DNA from 2 places in the Metabacillus sp. Hm71 genome. Region 1 is predicted to be linked to the other one. Evidence: a T-box and tRNA genes for the amino acid it is inferred to sense, from the RefSeq annotation. Region 1 holds a T-box; the other holds one or more tRNA genes.

Region 1 (4,434 bases):
CAACAAACAGTTCACAAACGATTTTTATCGATACACCGGGTATTCACAAGCCAAAGCATAAGCTCGGAGATTTTATGATGAAGGTAGCTCATAACACCTTAAAAGAAGTGGATCTCATTCTTTTTATGATTAACGCCGAAGAAGGCTATGGTCGAGGGGATGAGTTTATCATTGAACGATTAAAACAGACTAATACACCTGTTTTTTTGATCATTAACAAGATTGATCAAATTCATCCAGATGAGATTTTACCTTTAATCGAGCAATATAAAAATCTATATCCTTTTAGAGAAATTGTCCCGATCTCTGCTTTGCAAGGGAATAATGTAGAAAGGCTCTTGAAGCAAATTGAGGAAATCTTACCGGAAGGTCCTCAATACTATCCTGAGGATCAAGTAACAGATCATCCCGAGCGCTTTATCATTACGGAGTTGGTTCGTGAAAAAGTTCTTCACTTAACGAGGGAGGAAATCCCACACTCAGTTGCAGTTGTCATGGACACACTTGAAAGACGCGAAAATAATCAAGCTATTTTTGTAGGAGCTACAATCATTGTAGAGCGTGACTCTCAAAAAGGGATTATTATAGGAAAAAAAGGAAGCATGCTCAAAGAGATTGGTAAAAGGGCTCGTGCTGATATTGAGGCATTGCTAGGGTCTAAGGTCTTTTTAGAGTTATGGGTGAAGGTTCAGAAGGATTGGCGAAATAAAGCTTCACAGTTAAGAGATTATGGATTTAGGGAAGATGAATATTAATCCATTTCCTTTGCTCTGATCAGCCAATTAAATGTGCTTCATAACGATCTACTAAACAAATACTTTTCCTATTCATAAAATGTATTAGCAAAAATTGTTTAACATGAATCGGACTAAAGAAGGTCAAGATAACTATAAAGAAATTGGATATAAATTGCTTGCTAGTGTTAACAACTGAAAGGTGGGGTTTTTATGTTGGATTTTACCTGGAAGGTCTTTTCGCAAACAGGTAGCATTGATACGTATCTTCTTTTTAAAGAATTAGAAAAGGAGAATGATGACGGACCCGATTCTCAAGATGATGAACTAGCTGAAATGGATTTTCCAATTTCCTAAATCTTGCCTAAACCTTTGGAAGGTGAGGGAAATTTGCTTCAAAAATGTGAAGGAATTGTAATTCGAACAACGGATTACGGTGAAACAAACAAAATCATTACCATATATACCCGTGAAGCTGGAAAAGTTGGGGTAATGGCAAGGGGCGCGAAAAAAACAAATAGTCGCCTTACGTCCATTACCCAACTTTTTACGTATGGAACATTTTTATTTCAAAAAACAAGTGGTTTAGGCAGTCTTCAGCAAGGGGAGACGATTCGTTCTTTAAGGGGAATTCGCGAGGATATTTTCCTAACCGCATATGCTTCTTACATAGCTGAATTACTGGATAAAAGCACAGAAAATCATGAGCGTAATCCCTACTTATTTGAACTGTTAAAACAGACTTTTGAATATTTAGATGACGGAGTCGACCCGGATATCTTGGTTAATATTTTTGAAATGAAAATGTTGACCGTTTTAGGTCTTCACCCCCTGCTTGACGGTTGTGTTTTATGTGAAAGTAAGGATGGCACTTTTCATTTTTCAATCCGAGAAGGCGGATTTATCTGCCATAGATGCTTTGAGCATGATCCTTACAGGTTACAAATATCTCGAATAACGGTAAAATTATTACGGCTGTTTTATTATTTTGATTTAAGTCGACTAGGGAATATTTCAGTAAAGCCTGAAACGAAAAGTGAATTAAAATCGGTGATCCAAGCCTATTATCAAGAATATTCAGGTCTGATACTGAAGTCTAAACGATTTTTAGATCAAGTAGATTCCTTAAAAGGAAAACTATAGTATGTGCGCTGTTGACATCCGATCATTTTTCGATTAATATGCAAGTATAATTTAACATTTTGCGTTGAAGGAAAAGAGTACTTACGAATAACCCAATGAAAGCGACCTTAGGACGGTGAAAGCTAAGGATTGGTTCGTAACGAAAGGCATTCCGGAGCAGTATTTTTAAGTGGCTTATTATCTTTTTTAAAATGATAAGCAATTAGGGTGGAACCGCGGGTATGCTCTCGTCCCTATGTCATGAATGGTGGCATAAGGATGAGGGCTTTTTGTTTTTTTGTCATCATAAAAGAATGACAAAAGCATTATGCTTTTATTTATTATGGAGGTGTAAGGAATCAATGAATATTCAAGACATGATTTTAACGCTGCAAAAGCATTGGTCTGATCAAGGCTGTGTGCTGATGCAAGCCTATGATACTGAAAAAGGTGCGGGAACAATGAGTCCATATACATTTTTAAGAAGTATTGGACCAGAGCCATGGAAGGTCGCATATGTGGAACCATCAAGAAGACCTGCTGATGGAAGATATGGGGAAAATCCGAACAGACTTTATCAGCATCATCAGTTCCAAGTGATCATGAAGCCATCCCCGGATAATATTCAGGAATTATATTTGGATTCATTACGTGCTCTTGGAATTGACCCGTTAGAGCATGATATTCGCTTTGTTGAGGATAACTGGGAAAATCCTTCACTAGGCTGTGCCGGTTTGGGCTGGGAAGTGTGGCTTGATGGAATGGAAATCACACAATTTACATATTTTCAACAAGTCGGCGGTTTAGAATGTAAACCAGTATCTGCTGAAATTACGTATGGAATTGAGAGATTGGCATCATATATCCAAGATAAAGAAAATGTTTTTGATTTAGAGTGGACAGACGGCTTTACGATTCGGGATATTTTCTTAATGCCTGAATATGAGCATTCAAAATATACATTTGAAACATCTGACACTGACATGTTATTTCAATTGTTCTCAACCTATGAAAAAGAAGCAAATCGTCAAATGGACGAAGGGCTTGTCCACCCAGCATATGATTATGTTTTAAAATGCTCCCATACGTTTAACCTGCTTGATGCAAAAGGGGCTATTTCTGTCACAGAACGAACAGGTTATATCGGCCGGGTCCGTAATTTAGCACGTAAAGTAGCAAAAACCTTTTATGAAGAAAGGGAAAAACTTGGTTTCCCAATGTTAAATAAGGAAGGAGGAGCAAAGGATGAGTAAGCAGGATCTATTAATTGAAATTGGCTTAGAGGAAGTTCCGGCACATTATGTAACAGATGCAATGAATCAGTTCAGTGAAAAGGTAACAAATTGGTTAAAGGATCAGAAGCTTTCTTTTGGAACGGTAAAAGCCTATTCAACTCCTAGAAGATTAGCCGTATTAGTTAAGGATGTTGCAGATAAACAGCCAGATATTGAAGAGGAAGCAAAAGGTCCGGCGAAAAAAATCGCGCTTGATGAAAACGGCAATTGGTCCAAAGCGGCAATCGGCTTTACAAAAGGTCAAGGTGCTTCTGTAGACGATATTTATTTTAAAGAGATTAAAGGTGTCGAGTACGCCCATGTGCAGAAATTTATCGCGGGAAAAGAGACGAAAGAGCTATTGACGGAAATGCGTCAAATCATCACAGGCTTAACATTTCCTAAAAATATGCGCTGGGGAAGTCAGGAAATGCGGTATATTAGGCCGATCAAATGGCTTGTGGCTTTATTTGGCAAGGATGTCATCCCATTTGAAATCGCAGGTGTACACACAAATTCCTTTAGCTATGGACACCGTTTTTTAGGTGCTAAGGTTGAAATTGCTGCACCGTCATTATATGAAGCGGCTTTATTAGAGCAATTTGTCATCGCTGATCCTGTAAAAAGGAAAGAAGCGATTGTCAATCAATTAACTGATCTTGAGAAAGCACAGGATTGGGTCATTCCTGTAGATGAAGACTTGCTTGAAGAGGTCAATAATTTAGTTGAATACCCAACTGTATTATTCGGAAATTTTGAAAAGGAATATTTGGCTTTGCCTGATGAAGTTTTAGTTACAACGATGAAGGAGCATCAACGCTACTTCCCAGTAAGAAATCAAAGCGGCCAACTTCAACCGTTTTTTGTTACAGTTCGTAATGGTGATCATCATCACCTTGAAAATGTGGCGAGGGGAAATGAAAAAGTACTCCGGGCAAGACTTTCTGATGCAAACTTCTTCTATAAAGAAGACCAAAAGCTGAAAATTGAAGATGCGGTTCAGAAACTAAATAAAATTGTTTTTCATGAAGAGTTGGGAACGTTAGGAGAAAAGGTTAACCGTATTGTGATGCTTTCAGGCTTACTAGCAGAAAAACTAGGAGTCGGCAGTGAAGAAAAACAGGATATAAAACGCGCTGCATCTATTTGTAAGTTTGACCTAGTGACAAATATGGTTTATGAATTTCCTGAGCTTCAAGGGAAAATTGGTGAAAAATATGCTCGGATAAGTGGTGAAAAAGAAGCTGTTTCTATTGCTATTAATGAACATTACATGCCGCGTCATGCAGAGGATGAAGCACCTG
Region 2 (4,434 bases), 2.9 Mb from region 1:
AAAGAAATAAATAAAAGGTGGCGTCTTTGCCACCTTTTTATTTTTCTTCAACAAAGGCTAAGCCTTTCTTGATTTCTTTTTTTACATCTTCATCCATCTCTTTTTCATAAGCTTGATGCAATTCTTCAGCAACATCATTTCCGCCTATTTTTCCAATAGCCCATGCTGCCGTTCCGCGAATGACTGGTCTTGGATCTTCATGCATTAATTTGATGAGTTCCGGAAGTGCCGTTGTGTCTTTAAAATGAGCAAGTGCAAGGATCGCATTGCGTTGCAGCGGTTTTTTCCCGCGCCATGCACCAGAGATATGGCCGAATTTTTCTTTAAATTCCCTGTTGCTCATCGTAAGCAGCGGTTTTAATTTTGGCTTGGCGATTTCCGGATCCGGTTCCATTTCCTCGTGAAAATGAAAATCCTTCCCTTTATTCACAGGGCAGACGGTTTGGCAAGTATCACAGCCATATATCCGATTCCCAATTTTCGTGCGATATTCATCAGCTAAAAACCCTTTCGTTTGCGTTAAAAATGCGATGCATTTTGTAGAATCAAGCTGGCCGCCTTGAACAAGAGCGCCAGTCGGACAAACATCAAGGCATTTTCTACAGCTGCCACATTGATCCTCCATCGGTGTATCAGGAGGGAAAGGAAAATTCGTAATCATTTCTCCTAAATAAACATAGGAACCAAATTCGGGCGTGATAATCGAGCAGTTCTTCCCGCTCCAGCCGATTCCCGCCCGTTCTGCAACAGCCCGATCTGAAAGCTCACCAGTATCAACCATTGATTTCACCTGGATATCCGGCACTTTTTCCTTCAAAAAGCTTTCCAGTTTACTTAACCGATCCCGTAAAATCGTGTGATAATCCTGCCCCCATGAAGCACGGCAAAAAATTCCGCGCCGATCCTCTCTCGTGCTTTTAGGAGCATTTTTCATTTTAGAAGGATATGCAAGAGCAATGGAAATAATCGAACTTGCTTTTGGCAGCAGCTTAACAGGTGTGACTCGTTTCTCAATGTCCGGCTCCTCAAAGCCTGATTGATAGCCCAACTCCTGCTGTGTGATAAGCCGCTGCTTCAGCTCCTCAAACATATTGGCACTTGTAAACCCAATTTTATCAATGCCGATTTCTTTACTATAAGCAATCACTTCTTGTTTAAATTGCTCTATATTCATTCCTTTCCCTCCTTTCTTTTAGTTGATGCGGATCAGACGATTCCTTCCTCTCATTATGGTAAAATAACTACAGTACCATGTGGAGGTTAAAATAATGGAAATTCAAATTAGTGATGAAGTAAAGCAAGTAATACCTGATTTTAAAATTGGCATTGTCCGTTATCACGATATTCAAGTCTCTGACTCTCCGCAAATGCTAAAAGGCAGATTGCGATTATTTCAAGAATCCCTTTATTTTGATTATGCAGATAAAAAAGTCACTGACATTCCGGCAATAAACGAATGGAGAAAATTGTTTAAATCTGTTGGCACAGATCCAAATCGCTACCGACCATCTAATGAAGCATTATATCGCCGTGTACAGAAACAACAATTTTTACATAATGTCAACTCAGCAGTGGATCTGAATAATTTTCTTTCTCTGCAATATCAAATCCCATTAGGCATTTATGATGCCGATCAGCTTGATGGAACTATCCTGATTAAAATTGGAACTGAACAGGATTCATATATAGCGATTAATGAACGCGAGGTTTCCTTAGCAAAGAAACTCTTATCTGCTGACCAGCAAGGACCGTTTGGAAGTCCATATGTTGATTCAAAACGATCCGCTGTGACCGAAAACACACGTAATGCGCTTCATCTCATTTATTTCCAGCCATCTCTTCAAAAAGACGAGGCTAACCAGCTATTACAAGCATTGTCAAGCATGTTCACGCAAATACATGGCGGCGAAGCGGTTTATGAGGTTCTTGGGTAGAATGCATAGTAAAAAGTATTTAGGAGTTTGTGTCTAGCTCCGAAGCACAGGACGTGCAAGTGCAGTTAGTGCGACAGGACGTCGCGTTTTTAACTGCCAGCTCTAGCGACTAATGAACTTCCCCCTCCTCGCATGAAGCGCCTTGCTCAGCGACGTAGAAAAAAGAGCACTCCGTATGAGATAAAGCGAGACTACCATCAGTAGTGTTTTTCCTACTGATGGTTAGCGAGACTTATCGGACCTTTACGGGCAGTTTTAATCAATATTTTTCTAAGGCATACACTCTTACTGCCCGTTAAGGTGCGGTAAAGGAAACACGAAGAGCGATAGCGATTCGATGTTGACTTCTTCCGCTTTTCTAAATTAAAAAACGCAATGCCTCGTTTATCTGAGAAACGAAACACTGCGTTGCACACGATTATTATGTATGGAGCGGGTGAAGGGAATCGAACCCTCATCATCAGCTTGGAAGGCTGAGGTTTTACCACTAAACTACACCCGCAAGAACATGATCTATTATAACAAAAAAAGAAAGATAATTCAACAATCTTTTTGATAAAATTGTCGAAGCATGTCGATGACAGTCGGAAAAGTTACTTAATTAGTATATAATCTGTTCACAAAATTATCAAGGGGTATTTTGAATTTTCTTTTTCAAACTGTCGGGGTAAAGGGCGAAAGTCTTATTTCGTTTAAAAAGGTATGCTTTTCCAAGCTTTTTAGCTTAAAATAGAAAGGTAAAATTTCTAAGGAGGCCTATAATATTGAGCAGAGAACCACTTTTTTTTAATCCAATATTTAAAGATCGCATTTGGGGTGGAACACAATTAACTTCCTTTCATTATAATATCCCTTCAGATACTACTGGTGAATGCTGGGCTTTCTCCGCACATCCAAACGGACAAAGCGTGGTAAAAAACGGACAATATGCAGGAGTTTCCTTAGGCGAACTCTGGGAAAAACATCGTGAATTATTCGGAAATATTGAGGGAGACCGCTTCCCGCTATTAACGAAAATCCTTGACGCCAACCAGGATTTATCTGTCCAAGTGCATCCCAATGACGAATATGCTAAGGTCCATGAAAATGGTGAACTAGGAAAAACAGAATGCTGGTACATAATTGATTGCAAAGAAGGCGCGGAAATCATTTACGGTCATCATGCACAAACGAAGGAAGAGTTAGTCAACATGATTGAAAAAGGAGAATGGGATCAGCTATTACGTAGAGTAAAAATCAAGCCGGGCGATTTCTTCTTCGTACCAAGCGGAACAATCCATGCAATTGGAGCTGGTACGATCATCTTAGAAACACAGCAAAACTCTGACACAACCTATCGTGTTTTTGACTTTAACCGTAAAGATGCAGAAGGAAACCTGCGCGAGCTTCATATTGAGAAAAGCATTGAGGTAACAGAAACACCATCCTCACATACTGAAGTATCACCAAAAACCGAACAAATTGATGATGCAGCCATCACAACATATGTAGAATGTCCTTATTTTACCGTTCAAAAATTGAGCCTATCCGGTACAGTTTCACTAACTCAGGACAAACCATTTACATTAGTTAGTGTCATTGAAGGCGAAGGTGAATTAACGCACCAAGGATCAACCTATTCCTATAAAAAAGGCGATCATTTCCTATTACCTAATGGCTTTGGTGAATTCAGCCTAAAAGGGAATGCTGATTTTATCGCTTCTTATCTATAAAAAATTTGGGAAAGTCCCCCTTGTTATTGGGGAACTTTCCCTTTTATTATTTCGACATAACCGATACCCTATATTCATTCGGCGTCAGTCCGACAATTTTTTTAAATACTTTACTGAAATATTTTTCGTTTTGGTAGCCGACTTTAAAGGAAATTTCATATATTTTCAAATGCGGATTTTCCAGGAGCTCCTTGGCCTTTTCAATTCGGATGGTTGTGAGATAGTTTGTGATTGTTTCATTGTATTCGGATTTAAACCTTCTTGAAATATATTCGCGGCTTAAATAAAAGCGATCGGCGATTTCTTGTAAGGTGATATCACGCTCATAATTGTTTCTGATATACGCTTCGATTTCTTGAATGCTGTTTTTTTCTTTTTGGTATTTAACACGAAATAAAAAATGAATAAGTTCATGAAATTCCTTTCGCTTCTCATCCTTAAACTTCTCAAACGAAAAGGAGCCGTCCTCTTCCCAATAGTCCTTGCTATGATAGAAGGAAATGTCCTCGTTAATTTGATATTCCTTTAACCAATTCTTTCTTAATAAATCAAATTGATTTTCCCACGCTTGTATTTGCTCAAGGGAGATAATATGGGCGGTTTGAAGGGTTGTAAAGATTTTGTTCAGCACCTGATCCATTTGCTCAATACTTCCGCTTTGTAAGGCCCACATGATTTCCTGCGTATAATCTAATAGATGAAGCAATGAGCTTGAGCGAATCTCTTCATAAGAAACAATTCTCTTTTTCGCAGCTGACAGCAAATCATGCTTCAGCATTGTTTGCTGA

Evidence for each region. The T-box of region 1 lies ahead of glyQ (glycine--tRNA ligase subunit alpha). A T-box ahead of a tRNA ligase gene usually reads a tRNA of that ligase, here a tRNA-Gly.
Region 2: it has a tRNA-Gly gene. The T-box ahead of glyQ (glycine--tRNA ligase subunit alpha) is inferred to sense a tRNA for this amino acid. The anticodon was not compared.

Annotation. Positions count from the first base shown of each region.
Region 1 is NZ_CM200278.1:4,036,406-4,040,839, reverse strand. Features, by position in the region: gene era (GTPase Era) at 1-755, shown strand, start outside; gene ACSVDH_RS20025 (YqzL family protein) at 948-1,091, shown strand; gene recO (DNA repair protein RecO) at 1,125-1,877, shown strand; T-box leader at 1,933-2,115, shown strand; gene glyQ (glycine--tRNA ligase subunit alpha) at 2,219-3,109, shown strand; gene glyS (glycine--tRNA ligase subunit beta) at 3,102-4,434, shown strand, end outside.
Region 2 is NZ_CM200278.1:797,274-801,707, reverse strand. Features, by position in the region: gene mscL (large conductance mechanosensitive channel protein MscL) at 1-10, shown strand, start outside; gene queG (tRNA epoxyqueuosine(34) reductase QueG) at 38-1,174, opposite strand; gene ACSVDH_RS04050 (B3/B4 domain-containing protein) at 1,269-1,934, shown strand; tRNA gene ACSVDH_RS04045 (tRNA-Gly) at 2,363-2,436, opposite strand; gene manA (mannose-6-phosphate isomerase, class I) at 2,699-3,646, shown strand; gene ACSVDH_RS04035 (response regulator transcription factor) at 3,693-4,434, opposite strand, start outside.